DNA from 4 places in the Pseudobacillus badius genome. Region 2 is predicted to be linked to each of the others. Evidence: riboswitches for the same ligand, from Rfam matches in the RefSeq annotation. Region 2 holds a riboswitch; each other region holds the start of a gene.
What was found. Region 2 has a riboswitch for S-adenosylmethionine ahead of B1A98_RS14305 (bifunctional homocysteine S-methyltransferase/methylenetetrahydrofolate reductase). Riboswitches for the same ligand answer to the same signal wherever they lie in the genome.
Positions count from the first base shown of each region.

Region 1: linked by a shared signal. The riboswitch ahead of B1A98_RS17895 (methylthioribulose 1-phosphate dehydratase) and the one ahead of B1A98_RS14305 (bifunctional homocysteine S-methyltransferase/methylenetetrahydrofolate reductase) in region 2 are both predicted to bind S-adenosylmethionine.
Region 3: linked by a shared signal. The riboswitch ahead of B1A98_RS15830 (methionine ABC transporter ATP-binding protein) and the one ahead of B1A98_RS14305 (bifunctional homocysteine S-methyltransferase/methylenetetrahydrofolate reductase) in region 2 are both predicted to bind S-adenosylmethionine.
Region 4: linked by a shared signal. The riboswitch ahead of B1A98_RS02285 (O-acetylhomoserine aminocarboxypropyltransferase/cysteine synthase family protein) and the one ahead of B1A98_RS14305 (bifunctional homocysteine S-methyltransferase/methylenetetrahydrofolate reductase) in region 2 are both predicted to bind S-adenosylmethionine.

Region 1 is NZ_MWMM01000018.1:36,008-39,714, forward strand. Features, by position in the region: gene B1A98_RS17885 (sugar ABC transporter substrate-binding protein) at 1-390, opposite strand, end outside; gene B1A98_RS17890 (VOC family protein) at 374-676, opposite strand; gene B1A98_RS17895 (methylthioribulose 1-phosphate dehydratase) at 812-1,450, opposite strand; SAM riboswitch class I at 1,517-1,621, opposite strand; gene B1A98_RS17900 (2,3-diketo-5-methylthiopentyl-1-phosphate enolase) at 1,776-2,969, opposite strand; gene B1A98_RS17905 (1,2-dihydroxy-3-keto-5-methylthiopentene dioxygenase) at 3,060-3,572, opposite strand; gene B1A98_RS17910 (2-hydroxy-3-keto-5-methylthiopentenyl-1-phosphate phosphatase) at 3,611-3,707, opposite strand, start outside.
Region 2 is NZ_MWMM01000009.1:69,872-73,578, forward strand. Features, by position in the region: gene metH (methionine synthase) at 1-415, opposite strand, end outside; gene B1A98_RS14305 (bifunctional homocysteine S-methyltransferase/methylenetetrahydrofolate reductase) at 393-2,258, opposite strand; SAM riboswitch class I at 2,349-2,460, opposite strand; gene B1A98_RS14310 (EamA family transporter) at 2,649-3,551, shown strand; gene B1A98_RS14315 (nitric oxide synthase oxygenase) at 3,630-3,707, shown strand, end outside.
Region 3 is NZ_MWMM01000012.1:60,206-63,912, reverse strand. Features, by position in the region: gene B1A98_RS15835 (methionine ABC transporter permease) at 1-648, opposite strand, end outside; gene B1A98_RS15830 (methionine ABC transporter ATP-binding protein) at 641-1,666, opposite strand; SAM riboswitch class I at 1,751-1,866, opposite strand; gene B1A98_RS15825 (hypothetical protein) at 1,952-2,293, opposite strand; gene B1A98_RS15820 (thioredoxin family protein) at 2,493-2,795, opposite strand; gene B1A98_RS15815 (toprim domain-containing protein) at 2,797-3,147, opposite strand; gene gcvH (glycine cleavage system protein GcvH) at 3,263-3,646, opposite strand.
Region 4 is NZ_MWMM01000001.1:467,673-471,379, forward strand. Features, by position in the region: gene B1A98_RS02280 (competence/damage-inducible protein A) at 172-1,416, shown strand; SAM riboswitch class I at 1,504-1,614, shown strand; gene B1A98_RS02285 (O-acetylhomoserine aminocarboxypropyltransferase/cysteine synthase family protein) at 1,712-3,010, shown strand; gene recA (recombinase RecA) at 3,286-3,707, shown strand, end outside.

The DNA.
Region 1 (3,707 bases), on a different contig from region 2:
CGTTAACTTTTTCACAGCATCTGCTGTTGCGGCGTCATCCCCGTGGGAAATAACCACTCCGTCGTAATCCTGATTCGCCGCTTGTGCAATGGCATCATGGAATTTTGCTGTATCGCCGTTGGCCGTGAAAATATCCACTTTAAAACCGAGCTCCTCGCCCTCTTTTTTTGCTCCGGCTAAAAACTGGGCGGTATGGTCATCACCGCCAATTTTGCGGATTACTTTTACTTTCACTTCTTCCCCGTTTGCGAATCGTTCGGGTACATTTTCAATTTTCCCCGGCGTCTTTCCACTGGATGATGAAGCTCCTTCTTCACCCGCTGAACAGCCGGTCAACAATAGTGTGAAGGTTAAACCGGACACAGCCAGCTTTTTAAATAATTTTCTCATCTAAACTCCCCCTGAATATTTTCTGTAAATTAATTGATTTCAAATAATTCGAGCTATTCCCGTCCGGCCCTTCAAAGAATAGGTAACGGGCGCCGTTCGGCAGCTCTGTACTTTCCGTTTCAATGAAGCGGGCACCAGCGTCCTTCAGCCTTGCTGTCTCTTCCTCTACATTCTCCGCCTTTAACGCTAAATGGTGTACTTTTCCTTCTGCCGGCAGTGAATCATGATAGCCTTCCAGCAGCTCAATTTTCGTCCTGTTTTTGTCCTCTGTTCCGATGAAAGCCATCTTTATGCTGCCATTTGGGTGATCGAGGCGCCCTAGAAGCTGGAAACCGACCTCTCTAAATCCTTTACCGTCATTCCTGTATGCTCCATTCTTTGAAGCAAATTCCTTCCCGCCATTCCTTATCATAAATGCGTGTTATAGTTGCTTAATCGCCTGTAAGTTTGCCTTTGCTTGCAAAAGAGCCAGATGGTACTCAAATAGAAATTCACATGCTTCAAGTACTTTTTTAGCCTCGAAGCCATCCTTTCCCCAGACGGTAATCCCATGGCTGCGGATCAGAACCGCTCCTTGATCAGCCTTTACATATGGGGCCAGCGCAGCTGCCAGCCTGGGAATCTCAGCATAGTTATCAATGATCGGCACTTCCCACTCCGCGTCTTCTTCCCAACGGCCAAATGCTTTAATCAGTTCCTGCCCTTTAAATACTACTTTTCCTTCATCGCCATACAGCTCGGAGACCACATTATTAGCTACCGTATGAACGTGAAGGCTGCAGCCTGCGTTTGATCGCTCATAGATTTCGCAATGAAGAAGCGTTTCCGCTGAAGGCTTTACATTGGTTTCACCGACGGGCCTGCCGTCTTTGTCAACAATCAAAAAATCTTCATTCGTGCTCTTCCGCTTGTCTTTTCCGCTGGCTGTCACAAGGAACTGGAGCGGATTATTCTGAATCTTTATAGATAAATTGCCGCTAGTGCCCATAAACCAGTCTCGTTCAGCCAGCTCGGCTTTTATTTCTGCCAGTTCATGAATACGGGTGATAAATATGCTCATTTTGCATCAACCTGCCTTTCTATACAAAAAACCTCTTCGATAAGAAGAGGTTTTCGAAAAAACAACTTCTTATCTTTCAGCATTGCTGCTGTGAGAATTAGCACCGTGCTTACATGTAAGTCGGTTGCCGGGCTTCATAGGGCTCATCCCTCCACCTGCTCTTGATAAGGTCGCATTATTAAGTTAATCATTCTTATAAGTTAACTAGGATTATTTCACTATCTTTCTAGACTGTCAATAGCTTTTTTATAAAAAAGCGTGAAAAATGAAATAACTTTGAAACGACGGGCAAACGCCCGCTTGTTGGACAGCCTAAACAACCGCTTTATGAAGTCGTTACAATTCCCCATTGGTCGATCGCTCTCTTTAAGGGTTCAGACATTTCAGCCGCTTCCGGCAAAGAAATATTTCTCACACCGGCATGAATAGCTGCCCGGAAAGCCTGCGCACCGTTGATCGGTCCGTCCGGATGCCCAAATACCCCGCCTCCTGCGTTGATCACCAAACTTTCGCTGCCAAAATCCTTCAACAGCTGCGGCACCATTCCTGGATGAATCCCTGCTGAAGGCACAGAAAAGGCTTGCTGAAAATAACTTTCTTCTGTTAGTGCGCGGCCAATCGCCAAGGCATCCGCAGATGGGATAGCTACATTGCCATATGGGCTTGGAAACAGCGAAAAGTCCCCGCCTGTCATGCGTGTCAGTTTTCCCACTAGCAACGAATAAGAATAGCCGCCCGGCTGTCCAGCCAGTACACCCGATAAAGCCGAATGGGCCATAATCGGCAAGCGAATATTGTCATTCTCGCGCAGCGCTTGCAGCGTATCCAAGCCATAGGCGTGAACGTTGAATAATAAAGCATTCGCGCCAAGCTCTTGCGCCCGTTCGGCCTTCGCATGCAGCTCGTTTGATCTCCCAGATACATTCACTGCATATAAAGCCTTTTGCCCTGTATGTTCATAATGGCGTCTAATAATATCTTTGGCCGCGATGATTCTCTTCTCAAAAGGTGTCAGCTCGTTTTCAAAAAGAATTTCGTCATCCTTGATTAAATCAATGCCCCCTGCCAGCAAATCCTCCAACTGAGCAGAGAAAAAGGACAAATCCCTTCCTATCACACCCTTAAAAATAGCCATCAGCAACGGACGGTCATAAAGGCTCAACTGCTCCCTCACACCTTCCACGCCAAAGCGCGGACCGGGAAATTGCCGAAGCAGTTCCTCATCAAAGGTTAAATCAATCAGCTCATGACCTTCGAAAAAAGAAAGCTTCCCATAAACGGTCGTTAAGATTGCCGGAAGATCCGCAGAAAAATTGGCGGATGGATAATGGATTTTTACCGTATCCTTCTTTTCACCCTTTTCTACCGATACAACCTCTCCTTTATTTTTCTGCAGCTGCTGCCGCTCAAGATGCGGGATATCTGTCCAGGAACCGACGGTGAGGCCCAAAGCATATTGCTCCGCTCTCTTTTCCTGATCGGGATGTGCCGGAAACAGATAAGTCGCTGTTACTCCCATAAAATGTCCTCCTCTGCCATTTGGTCAATCTCCATCTGCCTTTCGCCTATTTGCACAGACTGCCGTTAAAGCTGGACGGGCACTGCTCTTTTAGTAAACCGGCACCCAGCCCTCTTCAGTGACAAAAATCCGGACAGCAACCACTTTGCGGTCATCAGACAATGTAAAATAATGACGGACGCTTTCTGGAACCGAAATAAGATCCCCAGGGTTGAGGTGTACCTCAAAAAACCGGCCGTCCTTGCCTTGAATAACGAAGACGCCATGGCCGCTTGCAATAAAGCGCACTTCATCATCTGTATGGTGATGCTCACGCTGGAAGTTTGTTAATAGCTCTTCTAGATTAGGCGTGTGATCGGCTAATGAAATCACATCCCATGCTTGATAGCCTCGCCTCTCAGCAATATCTTTAATTTCCGCTTCAAAAGCGGTTAAAATTTCCTTTTTTTCCTCATCACTTAACACATACTTCTCTTGTAAGTGAACAGGAAGTTTTGAAATGTCCCAATGCTCATAAATAACGTCCTGCTGCTGCAAAAATGAAACGACCTCTTCCTGGTTATCAATGATTTCATTAGTTTCTTGGATTTTAATTGTTGTCATGACGAACCTCCTTCGATTATTGGCAATATTCGGAATTGTTATCTTATATTCTGCTTCAGTTTTTCCAAACGATCGATACAATCATAAAACGTATCAAACGGCTGAAAAGGGATCGACAGTTCTGTGCACTTTTCA
Region 2 (3,707 bases):
CAAAGTCAATGCCGCCTGTGACGGACAAGGTTTTCGTTGTGGGCCCAATGGCGCCGGCGACATAGCGGGGATGGTCAGGCGTCGAAAATTCATCTGCGCACTGGCGGGCAATTTCTGCTGCCCGTTTATTAATTTCATAGGCTTTATCACCAAGATTATACTCATTTAATACAAGCGGGGTACCGCCAAAAGAGTTGGTTTCAATAATGTCAGTGCCGGCTGCTAAATAATCGCGATGAATCTTTTCAATGACATGAGGGGCAGTGAGATTTAAGTATTCATTGCAGCCGTCATATTGTTCGCCGCCAAAATCGTTTTCTGTCAAATTGGCCTGTTGGAGCATTGTTCCCATAGCGCCGTCTAAAAATAAAATTCGTTTTTCCAGCTCTTGTTCAATTGGATATTGTTTCGGCATGAGGGATCCCTCTTTCCTTTGTTTTTCCATCTAACTCTTCGATGTAATGGATCAATTCAATGGACATATCATAACGCATAAAAGGTGTAATAATATAGATACCGTTAAACAGCTTGGCAGCTGTATCGATCAATTCTTTCGCAATCGTCACGCCTTCTCGTGCAGCGGCTTCCTTATCATGCTCATATGCTTTCATTCTGGCCAGCGTTTCTTCTGAGAGCTTGATGCCGGGCACTTCATGATGAAGGAATTCAGCGTTTCTTGAGCTTGTCAGCGGCATGATGCCAAGAAAAATCGGTGTTGGCAAATGCTTCGTCGCTTCATATATTTCAACAATCTTTTCTTTAGTAAAGACGGGCTGGGTAATGAAATAATCAGCTCCGCACGCGATTTTTTTCTCCAAGCGCTTGACAGCCCGGTCCAGTATACGCACATTCGGGTTAAAGGCCGCGGCAACTGAGAAGTTCGCTTTTTGTTTCAGCGGCTTTCCTGAAAACGAAATGCCTTCGTTCAACTGTTTAATCAATTGAATGAGTTCCATGCTGGATACATCATAGACAGAGGTTGCCCCCGGGAAATCGCCAACTTTTGTGGGGTCTCCAGTGATCGCAAGGACGTCGTGCAGCCCAAGAGCGTGAAGCCCCATGAGATGGGATTGCAAACCAATCAGATTCCGGTCTCGGCAGGTGATATGGACAAGCGGACGGATGTGGTGCTGTACCTTCAGCAAAGAACCCATCGCTAAATTGCTCACGCGCGGAGAGGCAAGAGAATTATCTGCCATTGTAATAGCAGCCATGCCTGTTTGCTGCAATGCCTTAGCTCCTTTAATATAAGCAGCTGTATCTAAATGCTTGGGCGTATCAAGCTCCACAATAATCGTCCGTTCTTTTTTGACCTGTTCATGGAGCGGCGGTACAACCAAAGGGGCAGGTTCTTTGATGACAATCGGTTTTTGGGCAATGACTTTTTTCTCGGTAATCGGCGCGAGGCCAGTGAGTGCTTTTTTGGCTGCTTCGATGTGTTTGGGCGTGGTTCCGCAGCAGCCGCCAATGAGCCGGACTCCTTCATTGCGCAGTTGAACAGCAGCCTGGCCAAAGTAGTCGGCTTCAGACTCATAGACGACCCGTCCGTCTTCGACATCAAGAAGGCCTGCGTTAGGGTAGGCGGATAAAAAGGCTTTTTCAGGAAGCGTCACCTCTTCAAGTGCCTGGATGGTGTGGTAAGGGCCAAGGCGGCAGTTGACGCCTACAATGTCTGCCCCTAAGGATTCCAGTTGCTTGAAAGCTTCGTTTAATGAAAGTCTGTTTTGCAAAATGCCGGGTTCATGCATAGACACTTGGGAAACGATTGGCAAGTCCGTGACCTTGCGCAGCAATTGCAAAACAGTGGTTAACTCTTCAAAATCATAATAGGTTTCCAGCAGGAGACCATCGGGGGATTCTTGTAAAATCGCCTCTGCTTGCTGCTGAAAAGCTGATTTTATCTCAGAAAGAGAGGCGCTGCTTTTTCGAATGCCTCTTATGCCGCCGATCGTTCCTAACACAAACCGCTGCTCAGGTGCGGCTGCTTGCTTGGCAATGCGCACGGCCGCTTTGTTCAGTTCCTCTGTACGGTTTTCCATCCCGTATCTGGCAAGCTTCAAGGCATTGGCGCTATAGGTGTTAGTTTGAATAATATCTGCGCCGGCTTGTATATAGTCAAGGTGAATTTTTTCAATAATTTCGGGTTTTTCCACGTTGAGTTCCTCATAACAGAAATCAATGCCGTAGGAATAGAGGAGGGTGCCCATGGCACCGTCAGCTGTCAGCACTTCGGTTTGCAGTCTATCTAATAATTTCATGCTGTCCATCCTTTCTGGATTTTCCTTTAATCATAAGAAAAAGCCTTCTTAATAAAATTAAGAAGGCTTTACATTGGAAATGTTTGATCCTTCTTATCTTCCAAACTGACAAAGCAGTTTGCTGGATTTAGCACCTCGGCCCGCTAACGGCTGGTTGCTGAAGCGTCATAGGGCCAGACCCCTCGGCTTCTCTTGATAAGAAATAAGTTGATATGCAATTAGTAAAAGAATTGAACATATCATATCTTTTTCGCTGAAATTAGTCAATAGAAAATTTTGAATATTCTATAGGGATTGTTGGATAAACGATGGAAAGGATATACTTTTAAAAGGCAACCAGGTTATTAGACTCATTGTCTAATAAGAAGATTAGATAAAGGAGGAGTCAAGTTGAATCAGCTTCGTTATTCATTATTCATTTTAGCGGGGGCCTGCAGCTATGGAGTCCAAGCCTCTGTTGTAAAGCTGGCAACCAATGCAGGCTACCAGGCGAGCCAGATGACAGGCTCGCAATATCTTTTTGGCCTTCTTTTGCTGCTCATTCCTTTCTTGCTGACGACCCGCATTTCATTGACATTCAAGCAAGTAGCTGCGCTGCTTGGACTGGGAGTGCTGTTAAGCTTAACAGGTGTGTTCTACGCAACGAGCATTCAAGATCTTTCGGCTTCTATTGCCATTGTTCTGCTTTTTCAATTCACCTGGATGGGGATTTTCATTGAATCCTTATACTTGAAAGCTCTTCCATCTGGTGCAAAGATCGTTTCAGCTCTGCTGTTGTGGGCAGGCACTCTTCTTGCCGCTGGAATATCTTCAGAAGGGATGGACTGGACCGGCCACACAAAAGGGATTGCTTCCGGCTTTTTGGCGGCCTTGACGTTTGCTTTATTCCTTTTCTTCAGCGGAAAGGCAGGAAAAGAAGTACCGGCTATTCAAAAAAGCTTTATTATTTCTGCCGGCGGGCTGTTGACGGCTTTTTTATTTGTGTCGCCGGCTTTTATCACGGACGGCACGTTAACTGGCGGCTTATGGAAGTACGGGGTGCTTGTCGGACTGCTCGGAGTGCTCGTGCCCGTTATTCTGTTTGCGCTCGGCACGCCGCACGTTGAACCGGGGATGGCAACGATTCTTGGCGCGGCAGAGCTGCCAGCAGCTATGATCGGGGCGATGTTCATCGTTGGTGAACACCTGACGTTTGGGCAAGCAGCCGGCATTACGCTCATCTTAATTGGCATTGCTGTACCCCAATTCATCAGCAATAGAAGGATAGGGCCCAAGCACCTGTACAGCGGCTGATTTCTTCAAGTTGTCACAAAGCAGAAAACCGAACAATGGTATACTGTCAGTAAATATGATGTACAGGGCGGTAAATAGATGAATAAACAATTATGGCAGAAAGCAAAAGACTTTATTACGGTATGTTACCGGGAATTAGATAAGCCCGCTGAAGAA
Region 3 (3,707 bases), on a different contig from region 2:
GGTAATCAAGTCACCAATCATCTGAATCACAAACACGATAATTAAAATGACAACTGTTGCAACTAACATGACATCACTACGGCTCCGCTGGAATCCATCCAGGTAAGCGAGGTTTCCAAGACCGCCGGCGCCGATCACACCTGCCATCGCCGTATAGCCTACGAGAGCAATGGCGGTTACAGTAATTCCGGAAACAAGAGCCGGCATCGATTCCGGGAGCAGCACTTTGAAAATGATCGTACTTGTTTTTGCCCCCATCGCCCGTGCCGCTTCAATGACGCCTTTATCAATTTCCCGCAGACCAATTTCTACCATTCGTGCATAGAAGGGGGCTGCGCCAATAATAAGGGCGGGGAGCGCAGCATTCTCACCAATCATTGTACCGATCAGTGCTTTTGTAAATGGGATTAATAAAATGATTAGTATAATAAAAGGAATCGAACGGAAAATATTGACGAAAGCAGAGACAATACTATACATCGCTTTATTTTCCCAAATATTCCCTTTAGCTGTTAAAAATAACAGCAAACCGAGCAGTATACCCAGGATAAAAGTCGCCAATACAGATACGCCTGTCATATAAAGCGTTTCGTTGGTCGCTTCCCATATCTTTTCCCAATCTACGTTAGGGAACCATTGTTCAAGCATGGCTGATCACCTCCGAGCTGACTTCTTGCTTGTCGAGATAAGCCACCGCTTTCGCCAGTTCCTCCTGCTCGCCCGTCAAATGAACGAACAGCGAACCATACGCTCCGTTTTGCGTTTGAGAGACTTTCCCTTGTACGATATTTACCGCAATATTGAATTGGCGGATTAAATTTGTAATGACCGGCTGCTCTGCGTTTTCGCCGATAAATGTAAGCTTAACCACTTTGCCTTCAGGAAACTGTTCCAGCAAGTGGGCAATCGTTTCTTTGGATTCCTCCAATTCTGTTACTTGCTGAACAAACCGCTTGGTAATTGGCTGCTCCGGCGATTTAAACACGCTCAGCACCGGTCCAAGCTCGACAACGCGTCCAGCTTCCATGACAGCGACCCGGTGGCAAATCTTCCGGATCACATGCATTTCATGAGTGATGAGCACAATTGTCAGGCCGAGGCGCTTATTAATGTCCACAAGCAGATCTAAGATAGCATCTGTTGTTTGTGGATCAAGCGCTGATGTCGCTTCATCGCATAAAAGCACTTTCGGATCATTGGCGAGCGCCCTGGCAATACCGACGCGCTGCTTTTGTCCGCCGCTCAACTGTGAAGGATAGGAATCTCCCCTTCCTTCAAGACCAACTAGCTTAATCAGCTCCTCTACCTTCTTCAGCCGCTCCTCTTTGGCTACACCGGCAATCTCCAATGGAAAAGCAATATTGTCCCGCACGGTTCTGGACCAGAGAAGGTTGAAGTGCTGGAAGATCATCCCGATTTCCTGACGGGCTTGACGCAATTCTCTCCCCTTGATTTTTGACATTTCCCTGCCGGCTACCACAACCGAACCGGAAGATGGCGTTTCTAAGCCGTTGAACATGCGGATCAATGTACTCTTTCCGGCTCCGCTGTAACCGATGATGCCAAAAATCTCTCCTTTATCTATCGTTAAATCAATATCATCTACTGCCGTCACTTTTCCATTTTTTGTGGAAAAGACTTTCTTCACGTTTTCTATTGAAATCATTCGGCGGTTTTCCTCCATTCCACCCAGAAAATAAAAAGCCTTTCTGCAAAATGAGCAGAAAGGCGTAATTTAACAGGTTCCTTTCTCTCATCTCCCAAAGCACGGGGCTTTGTGTGAATTGGCACCTTTTCAACAAGCAATTTGCTGCTGACGGTTGCCGGGCTTCATCGGGCACATCCCTCCACCTCTCTTGATAAGAGCAGTATGCAGTATATTCTTCTTAGTGGAATTGATTTTATCATTATTCCTCGAAAATTGTCAATGACTCTTTCTAAAAATGTTTTTTCATGCACTGTCAGATGTTTCATAATAAGGACGGCACAACCAGAGCAAGGATTCAAACCACAGTTTCACCTGGTAAAAACCTGATACTTCCACCGCTCCCATGGCTTCATACAAGCGCAGCTGCCCTTGGCCTTCTAAAAGGGGCTCCACTCTTCCTGTCAGCTTTAAATGCCAATGATCTGTGCTTTCCTTTGAAAATTCCATCCCTTGATGACTGATCACCAGCAGCCAGCTTTCCTCTTCTCCTGTTAACAGGACACGCACCGGTTCGAGCGGGAGCAATGGCCAGATATGCGTTCTTCCCTGGCAAGCTGCCTGTACAGACGCTAACTTTTCTTTCATTTTTATTTCCCCCTCTGCTCTCTTTCACTTTAACTATAACTTCCAAGCAAAGGGGAAATTTCCTTTATTAATTGCTCGACAAAGTGCGCGCTGTCCAGCGCATGTTTTGACAAAATGAATGCGAAGCAAACGAAAGCATCAGCGTACTGGATGCACAGGGCTGTCCTAAAAAAAGCCGTTCCCATCAAGGAAACGGCTTTCAAGTATATTGATTCAGCTTTTCATATATATAAGGTACAGATTGGAAAGCATAAATTTTTTCCATCAGTTGTCCTTCTTGAAAAATCAGCAGGCAGGGCACGCTTTCCACACCATAGCGAATAGCAAACTCTTCATGATAATTTACATCCAGTCGAGCCCATGCAAAATGGCGGGCAATCTTCTCTGCAACCTCTACCATTTTCCCTGCGAGCTGGCAAGTTCCGCATAGCGGAGTGTATGCATAAACAGCTGCTAAACGGTTTGATTCGATCATGCCGCTGATCTCTTGTTCCTTCTGCATGTTATCCATCCTTTTGCAAAAACTCTCCGTGTACATCAATATTGGCGCCAAGCAGCACAGAAGCCAGATGACGGTAGGGAGCGGTAGCAACTTCTTTATAGACGCGGTCAATATATAAATGGCGGGCTTCAGGCAACTCGCGAATAAATTGCCGGCGCAGCTTTTCCCCTGCCTGATCGGCATCCACAAGGATGTAGACATCATGTCCTTCCAGGATATCAATCAGCTCATCCATCCGGCTTAATCCGATTGTGCCATTGGTACAAATGATTTCTACAGGTTCTCTCACAATCTCCTGTACTTTCTTCCGGTCTGAAGCCCCTTCCACAATAATTGTTTTTTCTGTACGCATACATATCCCTCCACCGTCTGAATATCTTGCCTTACAGTTCGACCTGTCTTTGTTGGGCACTTTAAAAAATGGCAAAAGAACACTTCCTGAGCTGGAAGTGTTCTTTGATCACTAATTAATCTTCCTGTGTCATTTCGTCATACTGCTCAGCGGTCATTAAGTTGTCCAGTTGAGCAGAATCAGATAATTCGACAACGACCATCCATGCTTTCTCATATGGTGATTCGTTCACGAATTCAGGATTATCGTCAAGCTCCTCGTTGACTTCAACCACTTTTCCGCTGACAGGAGCATATAGCTCAGAAACCGTTTTAACAGACTCTACGCTGCCAAATGGCTCATCAGCTTTGATTTCGTCTCCTACAGATGGAAGCTCAACAAACACGATATCCCCCAGCTCGGATTGCGCAAAATGCGTAATTCCAATACGGACTTTATCTCCTTCTGTTTTTACCCATTCATGTTCTTCTGAATAACGCAATTCTTTCGGTGTGCTCATGCAAATCCCTCCATTACCTGATCTCAATTAAAACTTTACTTATTATAAAGGCATAAAGCAA
Region 4 (3,707 bases), on a different contig from region 2:
GGTGTAAGGCTGCTGCTTTCTCTCTGTCTATGCAAAGCTTAGAGAAGAAAGCAAGATGTCGGCACTTAAGGAACAGCTTTGTTTTTAAAAGCGAGCTGAATTCGTGAGAGCGGCCGTTTCTAATACCCGGCCGTATTGGTTGCCGCCTGAAGAAAAGAGGAGATGAAGAGAATGAATGCAGAAATTATTGCTGTCGGTTCCGAGCTGCTGCTTGGGCAAATTACAAATACGAATGCCCAGTTCTTGTCCCAGCATCTGGCTGAAATCGGCATTAATGTTTATTATCATACAGTTGTTGGAGACAACAGCAGCCGGTTGCTTGATGCCGTCAAGCAGGCAGAAGAAAGAGCAGACCTTCTGATATTTACGGGAGGGCTTGGCCCCACGAAGGATGATCTAACGAAAGAAGCGATCGCTGCCCATATCGGCCGGCCGCTCGTCTACAATGATGAGGCTTTAAAGAGCATTGAAAATTACTTTAAGAGAACGAAGCGACCAATGACTCCCAATAATAAAAAGCAAGCTCTCGTGATGGAAGGAAGCCTTGTTTTGGCGAATGACCATGGGATGGCGCCCGGGATGATGATTAAAGGGGAGAAGCGCTTCTACATGCTGCTGCCGGGACCGCCTCGGGAAATGCAGCCGATGTTTATTGAGTACGGAAAGCCGGCTCTTCTCAATGTGCTTGAGAAAGTGGAAAAAATTGAATCACGGGTACTGAGATTCTTTGGCATCGGAGAGTCCGCTTTGGAAACAGAAGTGGAAGATTTGCTGCTTGCCCAGCAAAATCCGACGATTGCTCCGCTTGCAGGGGATGGCGAGGTAACACTCCGAATTACTGCCAAGCATGAGTCAGAATCAGCCGCCTTGCAGATGATACAGGAGGCGGAAGAAGAAATCCTGAGACGGGTAGGCGAGTATTTCTATGGCTACAATGATACAACGATTGCCCGCGAGCTGGCGGAGCGCTTAAAAGAAACGTCTCATACGGTAGCTGCCGCCGAAAGCTTAACCGGCGGGTTGTTTCAAAGTGAAATAACAGCTATTCCGGGAGCGAGCAGCTTTTTTAAGGGCGGAATCGTTTGTTATTCCAACGAAGCAAAAGAAGCGCTCGTGCAAGTGAAAAAGGAAACGCTCACTCGCCATGGAGCCATCAGCGCGGAATGTGCCATTGAGCTGGCAGAGAATGCCCGCCAATTGTTGAAGGCCGATTTCGGCATCAGCTTTACAGGTGTGGCAGGTCCAGGAGAAGCAGAAGGACAGCCGCCGGGCACTGTATGGATCGGACTTTCTTCTAAGTATGATCAAACAAAAGCATTCAAGCTGGAACTGGCGGGAAGCCGGGAAGGAATCAGAAAGCGCTCAGTTAAATATGGCTGCCACTATTTGCTGGCGGCACTTGCTCGCAACAAATAAAAACATTCCGAATATTATTGACTATTCTGATCAACCTCCTATATAATAAACAGCAAGAGTTATCACTTACTTAATTAAATACAAACACTCTTATTGAGAGCGGCGGAGGGACTAGGCCCTATGAAGCCCGGCAACCTTCAGGCAATTTGCCTGAAACGGTGCTAAATCCTGCAGGTGTGATAGCCTGAGAGATAAGAGGAGGACCCTGTTAATAAAGCCCTCTTCTTAAAAGAAGAGGGCTTTTGATTTTTCTCGGGCTGTTTACGTTTTTTCAATAGATTAGGAGGAATTGACAATGACAAACGAACAATGGAACAAGGAAACAATTTTACTTCATGGAGGACAAGTGCCTGATCCGGTAACAGGTGCGCGGGCTGTGCCGATTTACGAAACAACTTCTTATGTATTCGAAGACACCGATCATGCCAACGCCTTATTCGCTTTACAAAAGCCGGGAAATATTTATACGCGCATTACCAATCCGACGGTAGACGTATTTGAAAAACGGGTAGCTTTATTGGAGAAGGGAGCAGCGGCTGTGGCGCTGTCGTCAGGAATGGCAGCTATCTCTTTTTCAATATTGAATTTGGCTCATGCCGGCGATGAAATTGTAGCTGCTGCTAACTTATATGGCGGTACATACAACTTGTTTGCCAACACGCTTCCTAAATACGGAATCAATGTAAAGTTTGTAGATTCTACAGATCCGGAGAACTTCCGAAAGGCGATTACGCCAAAGACGAAAGCCCTTTTTGGAGAAATTATCGGCAATCCTTCCTTAAATGTGCTTGATGTGGAGAAAGTGGCGGACATCGCTCATGAAAACGGCATCCCTTTGATTGTCGACAATACGTTTGCTTCTCCGTACGGGGCTAATCCGCTGACAAGGGGAGCAGACATTGTCGTTCATTCTGCAACGAAGTGGATTAGCGGCCACGGTACGGTGATTGGCGGCGTAGTCGTAGACGGAGGAACATTTGATTGGAACAGCGAAAAATTCCCTGGCTTTACTGAGCCGGACGAATCCTATAACGGATTAAGATATGCAGATTTAGAAGGCCCGGCCTTTGCGATTAAACTACGTGTGCAGTTATTGCGGGATTTCGGTCCGGCTTTAAGTGCCAACAGCGCTTTCTTGCTTCTTCAAGGGCTAGAAACGCTGCATTTGCGCATCCAGCGCCATCATGAGAACACGCTTGCCATCGTGGATTATTTGAAAAATCATCCGGCAGTAGACTGGGTGTCACATCCAAGCCTCGAAGACCATCCATCTCATGAGCTGGCAAAGAAATATTTAAGCCATACGTTCGGCTCGATTGTCGTGTTCGGCATTAAAGGCGGACGGGAAGCGGGCAAAAAAGTGATTGATAATATTAAGCTGTGGTCGCATGTAGCTAACGTTGGTGACGGCAAATCTCTGATTATCCATCCGGCTTCCACGACACACCAGCAGCTAAGCAGTGAAGAATTGAAAAAATCAGGCACAAAAGAGGAAATGATCCGCCTGTCTATTGGATTAGAATCAACGGAAGACCTGATTGCAGACTTGAATCAGGCTATCGAAAAAGCAACCGGTGTAGCTGTCGAAAGCTGAAATTAAGCGAATTTTTCCCGGCTTAAAATTACCTTCTCCTGCTTCTTTATGATAAAATAAAGAGGCAGGAGTTCTTTTTTTCTTCTTTTTTCCACTCTTTCTTCCTCGATATTTCTAGTTCCCCAGCCACTCTTTTCACGGGAAACAAAAACCGAATAAATGTTCGCTTTTTGCTTGAAATTGTCTCAATAAAAAGGTATAGTTAGTATAGGTTCTGAAACAATATGTCATGATGCATTTATTTGATAGATTGCTAATTTTAAGGAGGAATTTTAGTGAACGATCGTCAAGCAGCATTAGATATGGCCTTGAAGCAAATTGAGAAGCAATTTGGTAAAGGGTCTATCATGAAATTAGGAGAACAAACTGATCGGAAAATATCCACTAGTCCAAGCGGCTCGCTCGCCCTTGACACAGCACTTGGGGTAGGCGGCTATCCGCGCGGCCGAATCATTGAGATTTATGGCCCAGAAAGTTCAGGTAAAACAACGGTTGCTCTTCACGCAATTGCTGAAGTGCAGGCATCCGGCGGCCAGGCTGCTTTCATTGATGCGGAGCATGCACTCGATCCGGTATATGCCCAAAAGCTAGGGGTAAATATTGATGAATTGCTGCTTTCCCAGCCGGATACAGGGGAACAGGCTCTTGAGATTGCCGAGGCTCTTGTGCGCAGCGGCGCCGTCGATATTCTTGTTAT